2 regions of the Pseudoalteromonas nigrifaciens genome follow, and region 2 is predicted to be linked to the other one. Evidence: riboswitches for the same ligand, from Rfam matches in the RefSeq annotation. Region 2 holds a riboswitch; the other holds the start of a gene.

Region 1 (6,914 bases), 270 kb from region 2:
GGTACGTGCCATCACATCATACGCACTGCTCAGTGCATTGATTAACGTTACATCAAGGTTTTTTGCCTTAGCAATATTACATGCTTCGGTTAGTAGGTTAATTATAATTGAGCAATATTGAGGCTCGCGCAACTGACCATTTTTAATGTTATGTAGCGCACTTAGCGGATTTATTGCTATGTTAACTAATAACTTATTAAAACGTAGCTGCTCAATATTCATAGACGCATTTAAAAGGGGGATCGCGGTTAATTGATCCGCCATAATTTTGCTATTTTTAACACCTAAGTTGTTACATCCGCCAATTATACTTTGCCCATTACCAGTGTGCTGTACTATATATTGGTTTGATTTAAACCCAGCCATACTCGTTGTTAAAAAATAAAGCGCTTGGTGTTCATTGAGCTCACATTTTAACTGCTCTACATTACCCATCCCGTTATGCGAAAGCACAACAGAGCAATGCTGAGGCAAAAACTGTTTTATTTGTGCAAATGCGCTTTGCACTTGAAAGGCTTTTACCGTAAATAAAAACACATCAAATTTAGGTAAACTATTAAGCTCATTTAATGAAATAAAAGAGGCATTTATTTTTTGTGAAGCACTGTTGTCACTACTGTAAAAGCGAGTGTTACTCGTACTTTTTCGGGTTAACACGCTTACACTATGCTGCGCACTTAAAAAGTGGGCTAATAATAAGCCTATTGCGCCGTCGCCAATAATAAGAATTTTAGCCATGAGAGTTCTTTTTACGTGGGGTTAAAATTGCTTTGATTATAAAGTAGCTTGCTGCGCCGGCAAAATCTGCAATAAAATCTGCGATTGATGCTTGCCTATATGGAAGTGCGTCTTGCATTATTTCTATTGCAGCACCGTAACCGGCTAATAAAAGTATTTGTGCGTATAAAGGGAGTTTAAACGCTTTATCCATTATTATGGCAAGGATGAAAAATATCCCAAAGTGGGCTACTTTATCAACATGAGGAAACAGGTTGCCAACCCCTTTTATTTCTTTCGCAAATAAAAAGGTAAACACCACAATACTAATTAAAAAAATTGCTTGATAAACACGCCTTGTCACAACAAATCCTAAAATCGCTTAAAAAAGAAACCGTAGTATATCAAACTAATTTAGTATCGCACCTGAACAAGATGCATAAAAGTGTAAAGATTTATAGTTTTAGCGTTATAATCGCTTTAATAAATTAAGTATAAAATTAAGATAAAATAGTTAGGAGAAATCAATGCCTTCATTTGATATTGTATCTGAAGTAGAAATGAACGAAGCTAAAAACGCAGTTGATAATGCAAACCGTGAACTAGAAACTCGCTTTGACTTTAGAGGAGTTGATGCATCGATTGAGCTAAATGATAAAGTAATTAAGCTTAAAGCCGAAGCTGACTCTCAGGTTATACAATTATTTGATATTTTAGCGAGTAAAATTTCTAAGCGTGGTATGGATGTATCAAGCCTTGAATTGCAAGATATTAGCCGAGCGGGTAAAAATGTTTTTCGTAACGTTGGTTTAAAGCAAGGTATTGAAAAAGAGATGGCTAAAAAAATAGTTAAAGCCATTAAAGATTCAAAAGTTAAAGTACAAGCCGCCATTCAAGGCGAAGAAGTACGCGTAACGGGTAAAAAGCGAGATGATCTTCAAGAAGCTATGCAAGTAGTACGCAGCGCCGATTTAGGCCAGCCATTTCAGTTTAAAAACTTCCGCGATTAATAAAACAGATTACAGATATTATAGAGATTAGGAGACTAATTTTTAAAAATTTGCGTTAAAAAAGCCAAGCTACAGCAATGAAGTTTGGCTTTTTTGCTATTAGTAGCTTGGTATGTAATCTAACTCTTTTACAGTGATTGTTGAGGGTTTATATCGTTAAAAATTAAACTTTGGCTATATAGACGTCTATTGACATTTATAAACAAAATACTCACAATAGCGACCTATTTTCAAGGTGCTTGCTTAATACCTTTGTATACGTTTCAAAGTATTGAAATTAACAGCAAGATAATCGGGAAGTTGGTGCGTTTTCAAGACGATAACAACCCCAACACTGCCCCCGCAACGGTAAAGTATTAGCAGCTATTATAGTGTTGACTGAGTCCGGAGACCGGCCTTGAAGTAATCTTACTTATTAACATCTTTGCGGTGGGCAAAGGTAGGGGACATCATGTTAAATAAAACCGCTCTAGGTGTGGCAATTTCGGCTGCACTTTCATTTTCAGTATCTGCTACAGTGCAACCAATCGAAAAAATTACCGTTACAGCTAATAAATTCGAACAACCTATTAGTAATGTGCTGGCCAGTGTTAGCGTAATTGACCGTGCTGATATTGAAAAAAGTAATGTGCGAGACTTACCTAGTTTGTTGGCTTCTCAAGCTGGTTTTCAAATTAACTCAAATGGTGGCTTTGGCCAAAATTCAGGTGTTTCGCTACGCGGTTCAGGTTCACGCCATACCCTTATTTTAATTGATGGTGTTAGAGTCGGCTCGGCTACTCTTGGCTATAAAGGTATTAGTAATATTGCCCTTAATACTATTGAGCGTATTGAAGTTGTTAAAGGTTCTCGCGCTGCTGTTTATGGCTCAGATGCCTTAGCTGGGGTGATTAATATTATTACTCGTAAAGCTGATAATATTCGCTTAGATGCTACTTTTGGCAGCAATGCTTATCAAAGCTACCAAATGGCGGGTGGAACAAATATAAATGATTTAAGTGCATCATTTAACGCTGGAATTGAAAAAACCGATGGTTTTGATGTACTGCAAAACCATGCACCAGATGAAGACGCTTATGAGAACAAAAATATTGGCTTCAATATCGCTTATAACGATGACTATTTAGGCAAGCTAACCGTACAAACTCAGTATAATGAAGGTTATGCTCGTTATGATAATCAGTACAGTGCAGCAGACAGCAGTGATGAAAGTAATGATTTTGAAAACTACCAAGTATCATTAGGGTGGAATAAAAGCTACGAAAATCAAATACACCATATAGCATTCGCATTTTCTAGCGATAGCCAAGATAACACCAGTGAAGGTGTGGTTAGTATGTACGAAACTAAGCGAAATCAAATTGATTATACTGGGCAGTATATTGTCTCAGATGAGCTTAATATTAATGGTGGCTTGAACTGGTACAAAGATAAAATCGAAACCAACGCAGGTAATTATGATAAAGATAGCCGTGAGGTTTTTGCTGGCTTTTTAGGTGCGTATTACGATGATAATACGGTTTTAGCTAATATCGCAGTTCGCCAAGATCATGACCAACAATTTGGTGATAAAACCACGTATACAGCAGCGGTAGGTTATCATTTAAATAAGTTTGCTACGTTTAGAGCAAGTCAAAGCACGGGCTTTAAATCGCCTACCTTTAATGATATTTATTTTCCAGGTTCAGGTAACCCAGACCTAAAACCAGAAACGTCTGAGAATAAAGAATTAGGTTTGTTGTTAAGTTATCAAGATATTGCTTTAGAAGTGTCTATTTTCCGTAATGATTTTGACAATAAAATAGCGTGGGCACCAACACCTGCAGGCCCTTGGCAGCCAACAAATATAAACGAAGCGCGCCATGAAGGCATTGAGTTTAGCTTTTCGCAACAACTAATGGGTTTTGAGCATGCATTTAACTTCACTTACTTATCTGCAGAAGATTTAGAAACGGGCCAAGAGTTAGCTTATGTATCAAAAAATACCTTTAACTGGTCTTTAAATAAAGGGTGGGGAGATTTTGATGCGGGTATCGATTTGCAGTATCGTGGCGATAGGAAAGGTAAATTAACAGATTTATCTTCATATACATTATGGAACCTAGTCGGTAACTATCAAGCAACTGAGCAGTTAAGCTTTTCTTTACGGGTCGAAAACCTGTTTGATAAGCAGTACGATGAAGTTGATGCCTATGGTATTGATTTAGATGGCGATTATATAAATGATGAATTTTATTACTATAACACCGCTGACCGACGCTTATTTATTGGTGCTGCATACCAGTTTTAATATGTGCTACGTAGCTTAAACTTAAAAGCTCGCTAAATTAGCGAGCTTTTTTGTGCGTTACAAAATGGGTTTAATCAGCTAAAAACTCTTTAAATTCGGTTTCGAATTTATGCAATTTAGGGGCAATTAAAATACTGCAATAGCCTTGGTTTGGATTTTCGTTGTAATAATCTTGATGGTAATGCTCTGCTGGATAATACGTGGTGGCAGGGCTAACCTCAGTCACTATTGGCTCGCTTACCTGGTTTTGTAATTGAGCGATCACCGCGTTAGTAAGTGTTAGCTGTGTTTGGTTGTGATAATACACAACACTGCGGTATTGTGTGCCTATATCGTTACCTTGGCGGTTGAGCTGGGTGGCATCGTGCAAAGTGAAAAACATTGCTAGTAATACTTCAAAACTAATAATAGTGTCGTCAAATTCAATTTGCACTACTTCTGCATGGCCGCTAGTGCCTGAGCATACTGACTTATAGGTAGGAGTGTCTGTGTTGCCACCAGTGTAACCCGAGCTTACATTTAATACGCCGTTCACTCGTCTAAATGCGGCGTCTATACACCAAAAACAGCCGCCACCAAAGGTAGCGACTTGCGTTGTTGAACTCATAAATACTCCAAAATAGCTGTAAGTTTAGATTATGCAGAGCATAAGTCTAAAGCGTCGTAACAACAAGGTTACGACGCTATTAGGAGGTTAGATCTCTTCGAATGGCTTTTTAGCGGCTTGTTTATCAAGTTTTTGCTGCAAAAACTCAGGTGACTGTGTATTGCGCGCAAGTGCATAGTAAGCAGCAGGTACTACAAACAGAGTCAGTAGGGTTGATACAACAACACCGGTAAACACTACAACACCAATTACCATACGGCTTTCTGCACCCGGGCCCGAGGCTAAAACCAGAGGTACCGCACTCATTACAGTGGTTAATGAGGTCATAATAATAGGGCGTAGGCGCTGCGTAGCGGCTTGTAAAATAGCTTCGCTAAACTCTACGCCTTTGTCGCGTAGTTGGTTAGTAAACTCAACAATTAATATGCCGTTTTTAGCACTTAACCCTATGAGCATCACAATACCTATTTGGCTGTAAATATTGAGCGTAAGTCCTGTGGCCCACAAGCCAAACATAGCACCCATTAAGCCAAGGGGTACGGTAAGCATTATTACAAAAGGGTGCATAAAGCTTTCAAACTGTGCCGCTAGTACTAAAAAGGTAACCGTAAGTGCTAAAATAAACACGTAGGTCATGGCCGAAGCACCTTCATAAAACAACTGCGATTCGCCTTTGTAGTCAATCGCACCATCTATGTCGTTTTCTTCCATGGCCACTTTGTTTAAAAAGTTAAGTGCTTGCTCAAGTGTATAACCATCGGCTAAGTTGGCGCTTAAGGTAATTGCACGCATACGGTTGTAGCGGTTTAAGCGCGATGCGGTAGCTTCTTCTTTTAAGCTAATTAAACTATCAAGCGGGACTAGCTCGCCACTGCGTGATTTAAGATAAATGTTTGATATATCAGTAGGGTTGGCAAAGTCTTCTTTAGTGCCTTTTAAAATAACGTCGTACTCTTCGCCGCGATCTATAAAAGTAGTAACACGACGCTGACCTAGCATAGTTTCGAGTGTACGCCCTACATCAGATACAGAAATACCTAAATCGGCCGCTTTGTTTTTATCTATGCTGACTAAAAACTGTGGGAATGTTTCTTTGTAATCATGATCGATTCTAACCAGTCCTGGATTTTTCTCAGCGCGCTCTATAATACGGTCGCGCCAATCGGCTAGTTGTGCGTAATCGTTACCTTGTAGTACAAACTCGATTGGGCGTGATGAACCACCGCCGCCAATGCCTCGGCGCATAATAGCAAAGGCTCGCACGTCGGTAACTTCCTGCAGTTTAGTGCTTATTTCGTCCATTATTTCCCAGGTAGAACGTTGGCGTTTGTCCCAATCGGCCATACCTACAATTGCTACACCGCCACTGCCGCCCCAGCCTGGTACGCGCACGAGTACGCGGCTTAGCTCGCCAGATTCAGAGTAAGGCATTAAGCGATCTTCAATTTTACTCATGTTAGCGGCATTGTTCTCATAACTGGCGCCTTCAGGGCCACTCATCATAACAAAAAAGGTACCACGGTCTTCTTTAGGTGTTAGCTCAGAGGGTATTTGAGTAAATAATGAATAACTTACAAAGCCAGCTAATAATAAGCTGATCATTAAGCCCCATTTTCGGGTCATGTTAGAGGCAAGTGAGTTACGATAACTAAGCTCTACCTTAGCAAAAAAGCGGTTCATCGACTGACTAAATTTACTTTCTTTTTCAGAGGCTTTTAATACTTTAGAACATAACGCAGGTGAAAGAGTAAGTGCTGTAATACTTGAGAAAAACACTGCGGCACTTACCGCCATAGCAAATTCAGTAAATAAAGCACCAATACGGCCATCCATAAATACTAAGGGTACAAATACCGAAATAAGCACTAAAGTGGTGGCAATAATTGCAAAGCCCACTTCGCGCGCGCCTCTATAAGCGGCCAATAAAGGAGGCTCGCCAAGCTCTATGCGGCGATGAATGTTTTCTAACATAACAATGGCATCATCAACCACTAAGCCGATTGCTAGTACCAGTGCAAGTAAAGTAAGTAAGTTAATGGAATAACCCATAGCGAGTAAAAACATAAAACTACCCACTAACGCCACCGGCACAGTAACTGCAGGGATTAAGGTGGCACGAATATTACCTAAAAATATAAAAATAATTAATACAACTAAGCCCATAGAAATAGCAAGGGTGCTGTATACCTCATTAATCGATTCTTTTATAAAAATAGATGAGTCGTAACTATCCTCTATAGTGGTTCCTTCGGGTAGGTTACGTTTTATTTTTTCAAGTTCGGCGCGGGCG
Region 2 (6,914 bases):
CGCTTAGCAACGTAGCCGAGTGTTTGCTGCATATATGCTTGCTGTAATTCTTGCTTTAAAAATGCAGTCCAATCGCTCATTGTATGCTCTTTATTTGTTGACGTGATACGTCTATTTTATCACACATATCGGCCAGCCCATCTAGCATACGTGCTGAAAAACGATGTAGTAAGTCGGCATTTACAGATAAAAACTGCTTGTTTTTTACTGCGGGTATTTCTGGCCATTGCTGCCAATTAATAGTGGGTTGCGGTGTTGCTGATTTTTCATCCGGAATAATTATAATTTGCGGTTTAGCCACAATCACATTTTCTATGCTTATTTGTGGATAGTCGGTGCGGCTATTTGCAAATACATTGGTTACTTGGCAAGTGGCTATTAACTCACTTATTCCGGTATTTTTCGACACAGTCATCATCGGCTCAGACCAGAGTTGATAAAAGCCAGTGAGTTTACTTTTACCCTGTTGCTTGGCTTTAATGGCTGCAAGTTTAGCATTAAATGCTTTTACCACTTGCTCGCTTTGTTTAATGTTACCGGTAAGTTTTCCTAGCATAAGCAACTCATCGGCAATACCTGTAATTGTCGTTGGATCAGTTAAATAAAGCTTAATACCTAAGCGCTCTATTTGTGCTAAATCATCGCTTTGATTACCACTTTTCCAAGCAATTACTATATCTGGCTTAAGGACTAAAAGCTTTTCGATTGAAATACCATAGTAACCGCCAATACGGGTAATACCTTTTGCCGCTGCTGGGTAGTCGGCGTAATCAACTGTGCCAACAATATTATCTCCCGCGCCTATTGCATACAGGTTTTCTACTATGTGCGGAGCCAGTGCCACAATACGCAGCGCTTTAGCCGGCTGTACTTTATCAATTTGTATCTTATTAGCCTGCGCATGCTGCGATACACAGAGTAACAATAGACCAATAACAAGCTGTTTAAACATTAGTAATCAAAACCTTGCAGAGCCTTAACACCTGCATCAAATGCATGTTTTACATTACGCACTTCGCTTACTGTATCAGCCAGTTCTATTAATTTACGATGGGCTGCACGGCCGGTAATAATAACCGACTGCATTGGCGGTCTGTTGCTAATCGCCTCTAGCACTTCATCTACATCAATATACCCATAGGTTACCATGTAGGTTAGCTCATCGAGCAGCACTACATCTAGGCTTGCGTCACTAAGCAGTCGCTTTGACTCTTGCCAAGCAGCTTGCGCGGCTGCGGTATCGCTTTCCTTGTCTTGGGTATTCCATGTAAAGCCTGTGCCCATTACAACAAACTCTACACCCGCACTCTGTAACAAGTTACGCTCTCCACATTCCCAAGTGCCTTTTATGTACTGGCACACAGCGGCTTTTTTTCCATGACCAACACAACGTGCTACCACACCAAAGCCCGAGGTCGATTTACCTTTGCCATTACCGGTTATAACCTGAAAAATACCTTTTTCTTGTTGCGCTGCAGCTATTCGTGCATCAACTTGATCTTTTAATTTTTGTTGGCGTTGCTGATGCTTATCTTTACTTTGTTCGCTCATGATTATGCCCTTCATAAATTTTAATAATGTGTGCAATATTTAAATGCGTTTCACACATGGCAGCTAAACGCTCTAGTTGCTGCTCACGGTGCTTGTTAATATTAACCGGATTAGTAACTGTATCGGCTTTGAGCCACTTTAATATTTGCAATGTGGCACTCGCTTGATCAAATAAGCCATGTAAATAAGTACCCGCTATGGCGTTATCATCACTAATAAACCCATCGGCTGTAAAGCCATTTGGGTGTTCATTAAAGCTTAAAAATGGTTTATTAAGTGCTTCACCTTGGCTAATGCCTGCATGAATTTCGTAGCCACTACAAAGTGTTTGCTGGTTATTTAATTGCATAGTCGCGGTTACATTACTCAATATTTTTTGTGCTGTAAGTGTGCTGGTAAAATCACTTAACGCTAGCCCCGGCATATGCTGTAATGATGACTCAACACCTAGGGGATCATTAATACTATTGCCAAGCATTTGCATACCACCACAAATACCGAGCACTTTACCACCATAACGTAAATGGCGTTTTATTTGTGTATCCCAGCCTTCATTTTTTAAAAAGGCTAAATCACTTAATACGTTTTTACTCCCCGGTAAAATGATCAAATCAACATCGGGGATCGCTTGTGTATGCGCTACATAATTAATATTTATATTGGGATGTAAGCGCAGTGCATCAAAGTCAGTATGGTTGCTAATGTGCGGCACAAGCAGCACGGCAATATTAACGCTGGCATTAGTTAGCGTATTATCAATAGCAATTGCATCCTCAGCATCTAATGCAAGGTCGTGTAAATACGGCAATACGCCTAACACCGGTTTACCTGTGTACTGTTCCAGCCAATCAAGTCCACTTTGTAATAAGCTTATATCGCCTCTAAAACGATTTATTACAAAGCCTTTTACCCGCGCTTGCTCCGACTCACTCAATAATGCCAAAGTACCCACTAAATGAGCAAACACACCGCCTTTATCTATATCGGCAATTATAATTACGGGGCAGTCAACGGCTTCGGCGTAGCCCATATTAGCAATGTCGTTGGCTCTGAGGTTTATTTCGGCTGGGCTGCCCGCCCCTTCCACCAGCAATAAATCAAAACGTTTTGCTAAACGGTTATGCGACGTGAGTACTGCATCCATAGCTACTTTTTTATAATCGTGATACGCCCCAGCTTCCATATTACTTATGGCTTTACCATGAATAATAACCTGCGCGCCAGTATCGCTATTTGGCTTAAGTAATATGGGGTTAAAGTCAGTTTCAGGGGCTACCTTTGCCGCTATAGCTTGCAGTGCTTGAGCACGACCTATTTCACCACCATCATCTGTAACTGCACTATTTAATGCCATATTTTGTGGCTTAAATGGCGCTACATTTAGCCCTCTATTAGCAAATGCTCTACACAGCGCCGCAACCAGTGTACTTTTACCCGCATCGGATGTGGTGCCTTGCACCATTAACGTTTTCATTTTATAGCCCTACACCTGGCGCTTACGAAAATACAATAAGCTTAAAAAAAACACGCTACCAATAGCTGCAGTAATAACCCCAACGGGTAACTCTTGATTAGTTAATAACGTGCGCGCTAGCACATCAACCCAAACCATAAAAGTACCGCCCACCAAACTCGTTACCAGTAAGCCAGATAAGCTACCTTGGGAGATAAAAAAACGCACTATATGCGGCACCATTAATCCTACAAAGCCAATTCCGCCACACATAGCCACTAACACTGCCGTTATCAGCGAACTTAAAACTAGCATCAATATTCTAAAGCGATGTACCCGCACACCCAGTGTTATAGCACTTTCATCGCCGAGCAGCATGGCATTTAGTTGGCGCCTAAAACTAAGCATTGTAAATGTACACAATACAATAACCACAAAAGGTAACCACAGCGTTGCCCACTGCGCTCGTGCAAAACTGCCGAGCGTCCAAAATAAAATAGCCGCAACTGCCTGAGGATCGCTCCAGTAAAGTAATAAACTGGTAAATGCGCTAAATAAAAATGACAAGGCCACACCTGCCAGCAGCATAGATTCTACTTGCCCACTTTGCTGCCGCCCTGCAATCAATATAAGTAAACTCATAGCCACTAAACTGCCAGCCAATGCCGCTGCCGATAATGCAAAGCCCGCACTAATGCCCACAAACGCCATGAGTATAACTACCCCCAAAGACGCCCCAGACGATATCCCAAATAAATAAGGATCTGCTAACGGATTACGCGTCACGGTTTGCAAAATAAGCCCGGCAATGGCTAAACCACTGCCAGCTAAAAATGCCAGTAATGTGCGTGGCATTCTTAATTCAACAATAATTCGAGTGTTAAAGGAGCCCTCTGTTGAGGTGAAAATACTTTTAAATACATCAGTTAATGATATGTCGGCAGCGCCATAACTCAGCGCCGTAAATAACGTAAATAATGCAGCTAGTACTGTGACTAAAAGTGCTATTGAATGATTGTTAAGCATGCGCATATTATTCATACCCATAAAAGTAAGTAATATGTGGAATAACACCACCTAGTTTAGACATTTGCGGGTGGTGGCTTACTTGTGCACATACACCAAATACATCATTGAGCATGTCCTCGCTGAGCACATCGATGGGAGAGCCTGTATTAACAATTTCGCCGTGATTTATAACCACCAGCTCATCGCACATAGCAGCGGCTAAATTTAAATCATGAAACGATGCAAACACAGTAACGCCAAGCGATTTAGCCAACTCCATTACCTGAATTTGATACTTCACATCTAAGTGGCTGGTTGGCTCATCCATAATTAATAGTTGCGGTTGCTGCACCATAGCCCGAGCAATTAATGCACGTTGTTTTTCTCCTCCCGAAAGCGACTCAAAACGTTGGCTTGCATGATCCTGCAAGCCAACTCGCGCTATAGCTTGGTTTATTTTTTGTGTGTCGGCTGTTGTGGTGGTGCTAAATAATGCTTTATGCGGGGTTAACCCAAGTGCAACCACATCTAATAAAGTTAAATTAAATTGTGATGGGGTTTCTTGTAAAACAACCGCAACCTGCTTTGCGTATTCATGGCTTTTTAACTGCCAAATATCGGTATTATTAAATTTAATTTGCCCTGCAGTGGGCTGATTAAAGCGATACAAACACCGCAGTAAACTAGATTTACCTGCGCCATTGGGGCCAATTAAGCCAACGAACTTACCTTGCTTTATTTGCAAATTAACATTGTTGAGGATAGTTTTACTGCCAATATTCCACGACACGTGATTAACGCTTAACAATGGTGTATTTAATGGCGTTTGAGTTTGCAATAGTTAGCCCTAGGCAGGAATGCGCTCACTAACAATGCAACTAACTATGGCTAGTACATAATTTGAAGATGAGTAAACCCGCTCGTTAAAATAGTTTATTTGTATCTGACTTAAAGCGTTATGCTAATTACAGTTGCGGGAACAGTTGAGGAGTTGCACCTCATTCCAAATGAATACTCTATTATGGGCGGCTAAGTAAATAATTTAAAGCAAAAAAAACCGCACTTAACAAAGTACGGCTTAAAAAGGCAGTGCTAAGCGCTGCTTAAAATTTATATTCTATACCTACACCTAAGTAGTCTTGGTCAACGTTGTTGTCCATATCGAAATTAGAATAAAAACCAAATAATTTAGTGTTTTTATTTAACTGATGATCAACACCTGCCGAAATAGCCGTTTTGTCATCACTGCCTTTAAAATCCATTGCCTGGTACTGCAATTTAAAGGTATTGCTAGCCATAGTGTAAGCCGCACTTAATAAATAACCGTCGGCCTCACTACTGCCATCAACTTTTTCTTGCGTTTGATACATAGCGCCTAATTTAAAATCGGCTACTTTACCTTGTACTGATGCGCGCAATACATCGTAGCCGTTCACTTCGCTATCGGCAGCAATAGCGGCATATATTGCGCTCTTTTTAAGGGCTGCGTCACCATAAGTTACTGCCATTGAATAGCCATTTTCAGCACCTGCTGAATCGCTATCCTCTGCAACAAACGTAGCCAAAAGCTTAAAACCTTGGTAAGAATTAGAGGCATAAGAAACACTACTGCCCATTCTATTTTCACCTTTAAAGGCATTTTTAATGTCGCCTTCAAGGTCGCTAAATAAATCAACTTTACCTTGTGACTGCTTAAGCGCGGTATCGTTACGGCCAATAACAACTTGGCCAAACGCGCCTTTTAAACCTATATACTGATTACGAGCAGAGATATTGTCGTCATTATCACCTTTTGAGTCGGCGTCAGAAACATCAACTTGAAATTCAAACTTATAAACAGCTTCTAAGCCATCAGATATTTTTTCAGACCCTTTTAAGCCCAAACGTGATTTGTTACTTTTAATTTCGGTAAAAGACCCCTCACCATCATCCGACGACTGTAGTGTTACGTTCGCTTTACCGTAAAAATCCACTTCAGCAAGCGCATTAAAAGACAAACCACCTAATAAAGCTACACATAAGCTCGACTTTACAAATTTCATGTTATTTCCTCGATAATCACAACAGACTCGTTTTTAATGCAACAGGAGTTTGGCATTGTTAAATGACAAAAATATTACAGACGTCATATTTTTACACTTTTAAATTCATAAAAACACATAATAGTTGCAATCAAACGTACATATACAGCAAAACCATTGGCCTTACTCAACGGGTAACTTAGGAGTCATTTGGGTTAATAAATTTACTAATGTTTCTATTAACTCTTTTTGCTCATTGTCTCTGTGATAGGCAACAAATATATCGCGCGAGGTGGTTTCTACGTCTTTCACATGAAATAACTCGCCTTTTTCTAAATGCGCTGCAACAAGTACTTGAGGAATGAATGCACTCCCTCCGCATTGCAATATTAAATCAAGTGCTATACGCCCTGTACTTGTTCTAAAGTAAGGTGGGGTTTTGCCAGTAAACTGGCGAGCATGCCACAGTGAGAATGTCGTGCCCCAGTCAACATATACGTACTGGTTATCAAAAAAGTTATCGTAACTGGCAGTATCAAACGCGCTTACCGGTATAATGGGTAGTTCGCAAATTCGCTCAACCACCAGCTCATCAACTTTTGGTGGATCAAATAAAATAGCTAAATCTAAGGTGCGCTCTAATAACAGGCGGGTACTTTCTTGTTGTGCTTTTACCTCAGCCACCAAAGACACACCGGGCATTGCCGATACAATATTAGTAATACCAAACTGTAAAAATGCATCCCAAATGTTTGGTGTACCCGCTAGGCAAATTTGTTTATGCATATTATCGGCAAGTGCCACATCTACTTTTGCTCTTTGCATGCCGGTAATGATCATTTGTGCATGGGGTAATAAACGCTCACCTGGCGCTGTTAGTT

The links. A riboswitch is a leader RNA that binds a small molecule or an ion and turns the genes downstream of it on or off. The one in region 2 is predicted to bind cobalamin.
Region 1: linked by a shared signal. The riboswitch ahead of PNIG_RS12840 (TonB-dependent receptor domain-containing protein) and the one ahead of PNIG_RS14185 (ABC transporter ATP-binding protein) in region 2 are both predicted to bind cobalamin.

Annotation. Positions count from the first base shown of each region.
Region 1 is NZ_CP011036.1:2,707,612-2,714,525, reverse strand. Features, by position in the region: gene PNIG_RS12855 (ketopantoate reductase family protein) at 1-738, opposite strand, end outside; gene PNIG_RS12850 (VanZ family protein) at 731-1,081, opposite strand; gene PNIG_RS12845 (YajQ family cyclic di-GMP-binding protein) at 1,245-1,727, shown strand; cobalamin riboswitch at 1,977-2,141, shown strand; gene PNIG_RS12840 (TonB-dependent receptor domain-containing protein) at 2,179-4,017, shown strand; gene msrA (peptide-methionine (S)-S-oxide reductase MsrA) at 4,088-4,624, opposite strand; gene PNIG_RS12830 (efflux RND transporter permease subunit) at 4,712-6,914, opposite strand, start outside.
Region 2 is NZ_CP011036.1:2,981,572-2,988,485, forward strand. Features, by position in the region: gene ung (uracil-DNA glycosylase) at 1-80, opposite strand, end outside; gene PNIG_RS14165 (cobalamin-binding protein) at 77-952, opposite strand; gene cobO (cob(I)yrinic acid a,c-diamide adenosyltransferase) at 952-1,551, opposite strand; gene PNIG_RS14175 (cobyric acid synthase) at 1,535-3,025, opposite strand; gene PNIG_RS14180 (FecCD family ABC transporter permease) at 3,035-4,036, opposite strand; gene PNIG_RS14185 (ABC transporter ATP-binding protein) at 4,038-4,850, opposite strand; cobalamin riboswitch at 4,930-5,070, opposite strand; gene PNIG_RS14190 (porin) at 5,116-6,054, opposite strand; gene PNIG_RS14195 (LysR family transcriptional regulator) at 6,217-6,914, opposite strand, start outside.